4 regions of the Streptomyces lasalocidi genome follow, and region 2 is predicted to be linked to each of the others. Evidence: riboswitches for the same ligand, from Rfam matches in the RefSeq annotation. Region 2 holds a riboswitch; each other region holds the start of a gene.

Region 1 (2,192 bases), 950 kb from region 2:
GGTCTCGTCGGCCGTCCAGCCGAAGACGTTGCCGCCGAGGGCGAGCGGGAAGACCTCGAGGTCGGAGGAACCGAGTTTACGCAGAGCAGTCATGCCCTGTTCCAACGACCGGCCGGGGGGCGGTCATCCCGTCGGCCCGCAAACTTCACGTAAACCGGAACGGCCGCCGCCGGTTCCGGGACGGGGGTGCATGGGCCGGCCGGTCCGGGGAACCCGGTCCCCGGCCGGCCGCCCGATCAAGGGACGGGTCAGGGGGCGGGCCAGGGTCGGGTCAGGGGGTCAGGCCCTTGTCCCGCAGCCACGCCATCGGGTCGATCCCGGTGGCCGCGCCGCCGGGGTGGATCTCGAGGTGCAGGTGCGGCCCGGTGACGTTGCCGGTGGCGCCGACGCGCCCGATGACGTCGCCGGTGCCGACCTTCTGGCCGGCGCTGACGCTGATCGAGGACTGGTGGCAGAACCAGACCTCGGTGCCGTCGTCGAGGGTGAGGATCGTGCGGTAGCCGTAGGCGCCCGCCCAGCCCGCCTCGGTGATCGTGCCGCTGTGCACGGCCTTGATGAGGGTGCCGGTGGGCGCCGCGAAGTCCAGGCCGGTGTGGTAGCCGGAGGACCACATCGAGCCGGCCTGGCCGAACGTCGAGGTGATCGTGTACGACGACGTCGGCAGCGTGTACTGCTTGGCCAGCTCGGCCAGGCGCGCGGCCTCGGCCACCTTGGCGGCCTGCTCCTCGGCCTTCTTCTTCGCGGCGGCGGCCTTGGCCTGGGCCTCCTGCTCGGCCTGGGCGGCGGCGTCGGCCTCCGCCTTGGCCGCGGCGGCCTCGACGACGGCGAGCGCCTTGGTGTCGACCTGCGTCTGCTGCGACTCGGCCTGCGCCATGATCCGGGTGCGCAGGGCCTCACCGGCGTCGGCGGTGCCCTGGGCGGTGTCGTCCGCGGTGCTTCCGAAGGTGCTGAGCGCCGCGGGGGCGGCTTCCTGCGGGGCGTCGTGGTCGGAGATCAGCGAGCCGACGGAGGGCAGGTCGGGCAGCGAGATGGAGACCGGCGGCTTGCCGGTGTTGGCGCTGGCCATGCCGCCCGCGCCGACGGCGGCGATGACGCCGACGCCGAGGACGGTGGAGCTGCGGGCGAGTCCGCCGCGCTGCTTGGCGACGCGGTGCCGGCCGCGTACCGGACGGAGGGAGTCCGCGGTGGGGTTCCACTCCTCCCAAGGGCCCTCGTCGACGCGCTGACCGCCGTAGGCGAACGTCTCCGTGGGACGCTGGCTCGGCAGCGAGGGGGCTTCTGGGGCAGGCCGGTTGGACGCCACGCGGGCGCGCTCCTTTCCTTCCGTCGCCTACCGGGTTAGCTGACGGGTTCGGAGCGGGAAGGTCTCCTACGCGCGTATACCGGCCGCTGGTGGGCGGCGGCTTCCGCGTGATTCACCCCAAGGTGGTGGTTCCCCGGTTCCCTTGCGGGATTCGGCGCGTGCGCACGGAGCCGCCTTCGGTGACGGCTGGGACGACCGCGCTGCGTTATCGAACGTTAATAGACACGGAGGCAGCTTTCCAAGCCGTTCCGCTTGATCAACAACATTTTTGACCTGGACTTTCCTGCCACGACCGGGGAAAAACGGGCGAGTTGGCGGGGAATCAGGGTGCCCAGGGGAAGAGATCAGTAGTCACCGGTCGTTTGATAGTGACTCAGTTGTGATGCGAAGGGCGGTCGGACACTCACGCAGAGTGAGGGCGCGCGGGAGGCTGCGGAAACACCGAGGGCCGGAACCCTTTCGGATTCCGGCCCTCGGTCTTCAGTAGCGGGGACAGGATTTGAACCTGCGACCTCTGGGTTATGAGCCCAGCGAGCTACCGAGCTGCTCCACCCCGCGGCGATGACTCCACTGTACGCCATGTGCGGGACCAAAAGCGAAACGGTTGTCCAGGGCGCCCGGACGGGCACCGGGCTCACCCCAGGAGGTGCCGGTTCGGCTCCTTGGCCCGCCCCTCGTACTCGGGCAGTACGACGACGTCGGCGCCCCCCGCCGCCAGCAGCCCGTTGCCGTCCGCCGCCTCGACGAAGGTGTCCGGCTCGCGCCAGGCCGTGACCACCCGGCGCACCCCCGCGTCGAGGATGAGCCGGGCGCAGGGCGCCGGGCGGGAGGCGCGGCGGGCGCACGGCTCGAGGCTGCTGTAGACGGTCGCGCCGGCCAGGCGGGGGTC
Region 2 (2,192 bases):
CGTGCTCGCTGCTGCCGACCAGCTCGCGCACCAGGGCGTACTGGGCGTGGTTGGTGTCCTGGTACTCGTCGACCATCACGTGCCGGAAGCGGCGGCGGTAGTGCTCGGCGACGTCCGGGAAGGCGCGCAGCAGGTTGACCGTCGTCATGATCAGGTCGTCGAAGTCGAGGGCGTTCGCCTCGCGCAGCCGCGACTGGTACAGGGCGTAGGCCTGGGCGAGGGTCTTCTCGAAGCCGTCGGTGGCCTGGGCGGCGAAGTCCTCCTCGTCGATCAGCTCGTTCTTGAGGTTGCTGATCTTGGCGCTGAAGGACTTGGGCGGGAAGCGCTTGGGGTCGAGGTCCAGGTCACGGCAGACCAGCGCCATCAGGCGCTTGGAGTCGGCGGCGTCGTAGATCGAGAAGGACGAGGTGAAGCCGAGCTTCTTGCTCTCGCGGCGCAGGATGCGCACGCACGCGCTGTGGAAGGTCATGACCCACATCGCGTTCGCGCGCGGGCCGACCAGCTGCTCGACGCGCTCCTTCATCTCGCCCGCGGCCTTGTTGGTGAAGGTGATCGCGAGGATCTGGCCCGGGTGGACGTCGCGCTCGGCGAGCAGGTGGGCGATGCGGTGGGTGAGCACGCGGGTCTTGCCGGAGCCGGCGCCGGCGACGATGAGCAGGGGCGTGCCGGCGTGCACGACCGCGGCGCGCTGGTTGTCGTTCAGCCCGTCCAGGAGCGCCGCCGGGTCGAGCACCGGGCGCGGGGCGCCGTCGCGGTAGTGGGTCTCCCGGTCCGGGGGCGCGTCGAACTTCCCGGCGAACAGATCGTCCGGAAGCGGTTCCGGCAGGTGATCGTCCTCGGGGGGCGGCGGAGGTTCCTCCTCGTGGCCCCGCGGGGCCTGGAGGTTCGCCAGGAAGCTGTCGTCAAAGAGGCTGCTCATCGCTCTACGAGTCTAGGGGGCCCCACTGACACCCCGGTCGCCCTCCCGGAAACTGGGCAGTCGTGACGCTCCGCGCCCTTCGCGACACACTGTGCTCCGGTGCAGATCCGGACACGCCGAGGTCACGAAAATGTATCGGGCATATCACCCGTCAACCTTCCCAGGCGCCCCACGCGTTGGCTACCGTTCCGGCAGGCCGTACGACACCCACCGGCGAACGTCGCCGGGCCGCGCGGCCTCCGCCGAGTCCGGCCCGCCCCCGACGGCAGCCGGAGCCGGGGACCCACCGAGATCCTTGGGGTGAATCGGCCCGTCCTCCCGCGGGGGGACACGGCCGTAGGGCAACCCTTCCGACCGACCGCCCGAACCCGACAGCTAACCCGGTAGGCGGACCGTGGAAGGAGTCGCCTCCCTTGGCGTCGCAGCACCGCAAGCCCCGCTCCGCGGGACCACGGGTGGCCGGGATACGCCCGCCCGTCCTCGCCACCGCCGCCCTCACCTCGGTGGCCCTGCTCTCCCAGACGGCGCACGCCGCGCCCGCCGACGACGGCAGGCCCAGTCTGGAAGAGGTCGAGAAGAAGGTCGACGACCTGTACCGCCAGGCGGAGTCGGCGACCGAGAAGTACAACGCCGCCAAGGAGCAGACCGCCACCCAGCGCCGGCGCGTCGACGGCCTCCTCGACGACGTCGCCCGGCGCACCCAGGAGCTCAACACCGCGCGCGAGGACCTGGGCACCTTCGCCGCCGCCCAGTACCGCACCGGCGCCACCACCCCCGGCACGGCGACGTTCCTGCTCGCCGACACCCCGCAGGACTACTTCGACCAGACCCAGCTCATGGGGCGGATGACCGAACGGCAGAAGAGCGCGGTCGACGACTACGTGACCGAGCAGGCGGCCACGATGAAGAAGCGCCAGGAGGCCTCGCAGAGCCTGCGGACGCTCTCCGACACGCAGAGCGACCTGCGGACCGCCAAGGCCACCGTCCAGCAGAAGCTCACGGCCGCGCGCGAGCTGCTGGCGCAGCTGACGGCGCAGGAGAAGGCGCGGCTCGCCGCGATCGAGAAGCGCAAGCAGGAGGAGGCCGCACGCCAGGCGGCCGCGCTGGCGAAGCAGCAGGCCGCGGCGCGGGCGGCCCAGCAGGAGAGCGCGTCCGGGTCCAGGTCCGGGTCGGGGGCGGCATCAGGGTCGGGGTCGGGGGCGGGCTCAGGGACGTCCTCGCCGTCCGCGGGCTCGGCCGCGACGGACCCCGCCTACGCCACCAGGGCCGACAA
Region 3 (2,192 bases), 1.1 Mb from region 2:
ATATTTTTTGGACAGCGGGGCGGGAGAAACGCGAAAGCCCCGGCTCGGGGAGCCGGGGCCGCAGCGTCTTAGCCGGGTGGTGTCAGACGTCCACGCCGTGCTTGCGCAGGTAGGCGATCGGGTCGATGTCCGAGCCGTACTCGGCCGTGGTGCGCGCCTCGAAGTGCAGGTGCGGGCCGGTCGCGTTGCCGGTCGCGCCCGAGAGGCCGATCTGCTGGCCGGGGACGACCGTCTGGCCGACGGAGACGGCCACGGACGACAGGTGCCCGTACTGGGTGTACACGCCGTCGCTCATGCGGATCACGACCTGGTTGCCGTACGCGCCGCCCCAGCCGGCCTCGACGACCGTGCCGAGGCCGACCGCGTGCACGGCGGTGCCGCTCGCGGCGTGGAAGTCGATGCCGGTGTGGGTGCCGGAGGACCACAGCGAGCCTCCGGTGCGGTACCCGGTGGACACGTAGGAGTGCGCGATCGGCGTCACGAACATGTTGAGCCGCTTGCGCTCGGCCTCGCGGGCGGCGCGGGCCCGGGCCTCGCGCTCCTGCTTCGCCTTCTCGACCGCCCGCTGGCGAGCGGCCTCCGCGGCGGCCTTCTCCGCGGCCGCCTGCTTCTGCGCGGCGGCCTGGTCGTCGACCTGCTGGGCGACCGAGTCGTTCACGGTGAGGACGGGGATGAGCCCGGTCTGCTCGACGGTGGGCTCGGCGGCCAGGGCCGGGGAGGCCACGGTGGCCAGGACGCCGGTGGTGGTGAGTGCCGCGACGCCCGCCGCGCGGGCGGTGGTGCGCTGGAGACGGCCGGGTCGACGGTGCTTACCCGTGGCGCAGCTGAACGCCATGTAGTGGTGCGTTCCTTTCCTTCCCTCTCGCCTACCGGGTTAGCTGACGGGTTCGGAGCAGGAAGGTCTCCTACGGGCCCCCTCGCGACACGCGCGGGCGCCCGATTCACCCCAGGGACTGGATGGGTCCCCGGCTCCCCTGGCTCGCGCCGTACGGGGACTCGGCGATGACTGTCCGGTGCCGCGGATGCGGCGCACTGCCTGACGGACAGCCCGGATGAACTTAGAAGGGCTCGCCCCCGATTCCCAAACGGAACCGGGCTTTTGTAGCGCATCCCACAGCGCAGAGCGGCAACCACTCGCCCAATTCGGACACGCAGGGGCCCTGGTGACGCTTCCGTCGCCCAGGACCCCTGTGGTGCACGCGGTGTTGACGCGGCTCGGTCGGCCTACTCGGCCTACTCGGCCGCGACCACGGTCACCTCGCCGATGCCCAGCGCCTCGACGGGCTCCTTGATCGTGGCGGCGTCACCGACGAGGACCGTCACCAGGCGGTCCACCGGGAAGGCGTTGACGACGGCCGCGGTGGCCTCGACCGTGCCGGTGGCGGCGAGCTGCTGGTAGAGCGTGGCCTGGTAGTCGTCGGGCAGGTGCTGCTCGACCTGGTCGGCCAGCGTGCCGGCGACCGCCGCGGCGGTCTCGTACTTCAGCGGCGCCACCCCGACGAGGTTCTGCACGGCGACGTCGCGCTCGGCGTCGGTCAGGCCCTCCTCGGCGAGCCTGCGCAGCACCTTCCACAGGTCGTCCAGCGCGGGACCGGTGTTGGGCGTGTCGACGGAACCGCTGATGGCGAGCATCGAGGCGCCCGACCCGTCCGGCGCGGAACGCAGCACCTGGCCGAACGCCCGTACGCCGTACGTGTAGCCCTTCTCCTCGCGCAGGACGCGGTCCAGGCGGGAGGTGAGGGTGCCGCCGAGGCAGTACGTGCCGAGCACCTGCGCCGGCCACACGCGGTCGTGCCGGTCGGGACCGATCCGGCCGATGAGCAGCTGCGTCTGGACGGCGCCGGGCCGGTCCACGATCACCACGCGCCCGGTGTCGTCGGCGGTCACCGGCGGCACGGGACGCGGCTGCGCGGCGGAGCCGGTCCAGGCGCCCAGGGTGTCGCCGAGCAGCGCGGTCAGGTCGACGCCGGTGAGGTCGCCGACGACGACGGCGGTCGCCGTGGCGGGGCGGACGTGCCGCTCGTAGAAGGCGCGCACGGCCGCGGCGTCGATCGCCCCCACCGTCTCCGCGGTGCCCTGGCGCGGGCGCGACATGCGGGCCGTCGCCGGGAACAGCTGCCTGGAGAGCTCCTTGGCGGCCCGACGCGAGGGGTTGGCCAGCTCGTGCGGGATCTCGTCGAGGCGGTTGCGCA
Region 4 (2,192 bases), 1.4 Mb from region 2:
AGACCACGGACGCCACCGGTTCGGGTGATTCGTCCGACTCGTCCGGGTCGGCGTCCTCCACCCCGACCGGCGACACGGGCGCCACCCCGTCCGACTCCGCCTCTTCCGGCCCCTCTTCGCCCGCTTCGTCCGTTCCGTCGGACACGTCCACGGTGCCGGGTGCGTCCACGGGTGCGGACAAGGGTGGCGCCGCCGCGCAGGCGCCGGACAGCTCACCCACGGGCAGCCCGTATGCGGACGTTCCGGACAAGTCCGAGCAGGGCGTGGGGTCCTGGAGCCTCGTCGACACCGGTGCCGCGGCCGACACGACCGACAGCGCGCCCGTCACGGCGTCCGGCACCGGCAAGCACCGTGGCGGCAGTGCCGAGGAGGCCCCGGCCGAGGACGGCACCAGCACCGCCTCCGTCGGCCGCCACGCGTCCCCCGCGGGCGAGGGCTACCTCGTCCACCCGGGTGACTCCCTCGAGTCCATCGCCGACTCCCTTGACCTCGCGGGCGGGTGGCGTGCGCTGTACGCGGCGAACAAGGACGTCATCGGCGCCGACCCGAGCAGTATCGTCCCCGGTCAGACCCTGTCTCTAGGGGCCGAATAGGGCGAAAAACCCCGGGAGTTCACGTCATGCTTCGCTATTGAATGTCCGGTTTGGCGAAAGTGTGGGATGAGTCTCAGAAGCCCTGATCGTCTTTGAAATTCCGTCGATCACCTGTCTACGGTCGAGATCGCTCGGCAACCCGAGCCCCGGCCGTCGCAACGCCGAATCCTGCCAGCGGCAGCCCGGGAACAGTCGTCGCGTCAAGCGCCGTAGGCAGGAGCGGGGGACCCAAGGTAAGTGCCGGGTCCGGTAGTTGAGAGGCCTTCGAGGCCGCCGACGCCGGGACCGGCTTGGGGTGGAGCCGCGCCGTCCGAGAGGGGGGTGCGGCCGGGCAACTCAACCGGCCCGAACCCGACAGCTCACCTCGCAGGCGTCGGTGAGGGGATCGATCCATGCTGTTTTCCGGCAAGGGCAAGCACCGTCGTCCGTCCAAGGCCACCCGCGCCGCCGCGCTCGCCGGCGTCACCGGTGTCGCCATCGCCGCACCGCTGATGGCGGCCGGCAACGCCTCCGCCGCCACCACCTCCGAGTGGGACGCCGTCGCCCAGTGCGAGTCGGGCGGCAACTGGTCCATCAACACCGGCAACGGGTACTACGGCGGCCTGCAGTTCTCGGCCTCCACCTGGGCCGCGTACGGCGGCACCGCCTACGCCTCCACCGCCGACCGCGCCAGCAAGTCCCAGCAGATCGAGATCGCCGAGAAGGTCCTCGCCTCCCAGGGCAAGGGCGCCTGGCCGGTCTGCGGCAAGGGTCTGTCGGGCGCCTCCACCGGCGGCTCCTCGAGCTCCTCCAGCAGCTCCTCCGGCTCCAACTCCTCGAACAGCGGCTCGAGCTCCACCTCGACCCGCTCCAGCGAGGACCAGGCCGCCTCCCGCTCCAGCGAGCGCCCGGCCGCCTCGACGCAGAAGACGCAGAAGTCGCAGAAGACGGTCACCACCCCGACCGGCAAGAAGGTCAAGAAGGGTGACGGCGAGTACAAGGTGGTCGCGGGCGACACCCTCAGCACCATCGCCGCGAAGCACCACGTCCAGGGCGGCTGGGAGAAGCTGTTCCAGCTGAACAAGGACATCGTCGAGGACGCCGACCTCATCTACCCGGGCCAGCAGCTGCACCTGAAGTGACAGCCGGCTCGTGACCGAAGCACAGCGCCCTCACATCCGGGTCCTCCATGGTGGAGGCCCGTGAGGGTCCCCCGTCCCCACGGGCTCCCCGCCCCGGTGCGTTCTCCCCCGTACGCACCGGGGCGGGGTTTTTCGTGTCCTGGTTGCCGCACCGGGGTTTTGTTCAGTTCAGGAACAATTTACTCTCGGTTCTGTCCACGAGGTGGCCGATCGGCTGGCCGAAGCGCCGGAGCCGGTTAGGCTCATCTCGCAGAGCCACTGCGGTACTGCGTGTACCCGCGTCACATCCACGAAGGAGATGCTCGTGCCGTCCATCGACGTCGTCGTAGCCCGGGAAATCCTGGACTCCCGAGGCAACCCCACGGTCGAGGTCGAGGTCGGCCTCGACGACGGCAGCACCGGCCGTGCCGCCGTCCCGTCCGGCGCCTCCACGGGCGCCTTCGAGGCCATCGAGCTCCGCGACGGCGACCAGAACCGC

What was found. Region 2 has a riboswitch for cyclic di-AMP ahead of E4U91_RS21120 (C40 family peptidase). Riboswitches for the same ligand answer to the same signal wherever they lie in the genome.
Region 1: it holds a riboswitch for cyclic di-AMP, as region 2 does, so the genes downstream of both, E4U91_RS16560 (M23 family metallopeptidase) here and E4U91_RS21120 (C40 family peptidase) in region 2, are expected to answer to the same signal.
Region 3: it holds a riboswitch for cyclic di-AMP, as region 2 does, so the genes downstream of both, E4U91_RS26035 (M23 family metallopeptidase) here and E4U91_RS21120 (C40 family peptidase) in region 2, are expected to answer to the same signal.
Region 4: it holds a riboswitch for cyclic di-AMP, as region 2 does, so the genes downstream of both, E4U91_RS14355 (LysM peptidoglycan-binding domain-containing protein) here and E4U91_RS21120 (C40 family peptidase) in region 2, are expected to answer to the same signal.

Annotation. Positions count from the first base shown of each region.
Region 1 is NZ_SZNQ01000001.1:3,711,466-3,713,657, forward strand. Features, by position in the region: gene E4U91_RS16555 (aldo/keto reductase) at 1-93, opposite strand, end outside; gene E4U91_RS16560 (M23 family metallopeptidase) at 272-1,303, opposite strand; cyclic di-AMP (ydaO/yuaA leader) riboswitch at 1,313-1,470, opposite strand; tRNA gene E4U91_RS16565 (tRNA-Met) at 1,788-1,861, opposite strand; gene E4U91_RS16570 (dihydrofolate reductase family protein) at 1,938-2,192, opposite strand, start outside.
Region 2 is NZ_SZNQ01000001.1:4,660,943-4,663,134, reverse strand. Features, by position in the region: gene pcrA (DNA helicase PcrA) at 1-919, opposite strand, end outside; cyclic di-AMP (ydaO/yuaA leader) riboswitch at 1,150-1,325, shown strand; gene E4U91_RS21120 (C40 family peptidase) at 1,333-2,192, shown strand, end outside.
Region 3 is NZ_SZNQ01000001.1:5,774,804-5,776,995, reverse strand. Features, by position in the region: gene E4U91_RS26035 (M23 family metallopeptidase) at 83-835, opposite strand; cyclic di-AMP (ydaO/yuaA leader) riboswitch at 849-1,012, opposite strand; gene E4U91_RS26030 (M16 family metallopeptidase) at 1,234-2,192, opposite strand, start outside.
Region 4 is NZ_SZNQ01000001.1:3,240,180-3,242,371, reverse strand. Features, by position in the region: gene E4U91_RS14360 (LysM peptidoglycan-binding domain-containing protein) at 1-593, shown strand, start outside; cyclic di-AMP (ydaO/yuaA leader) riboswitch at 789-981, shown strand; gene E4U91_RS14355 (LysM peptidoglycan-binding domain-containing protein) at 986-1,714, shown strand; gene eno (phosphopyruvate hydratase) at 2,013-2,192, shown strand, end outside.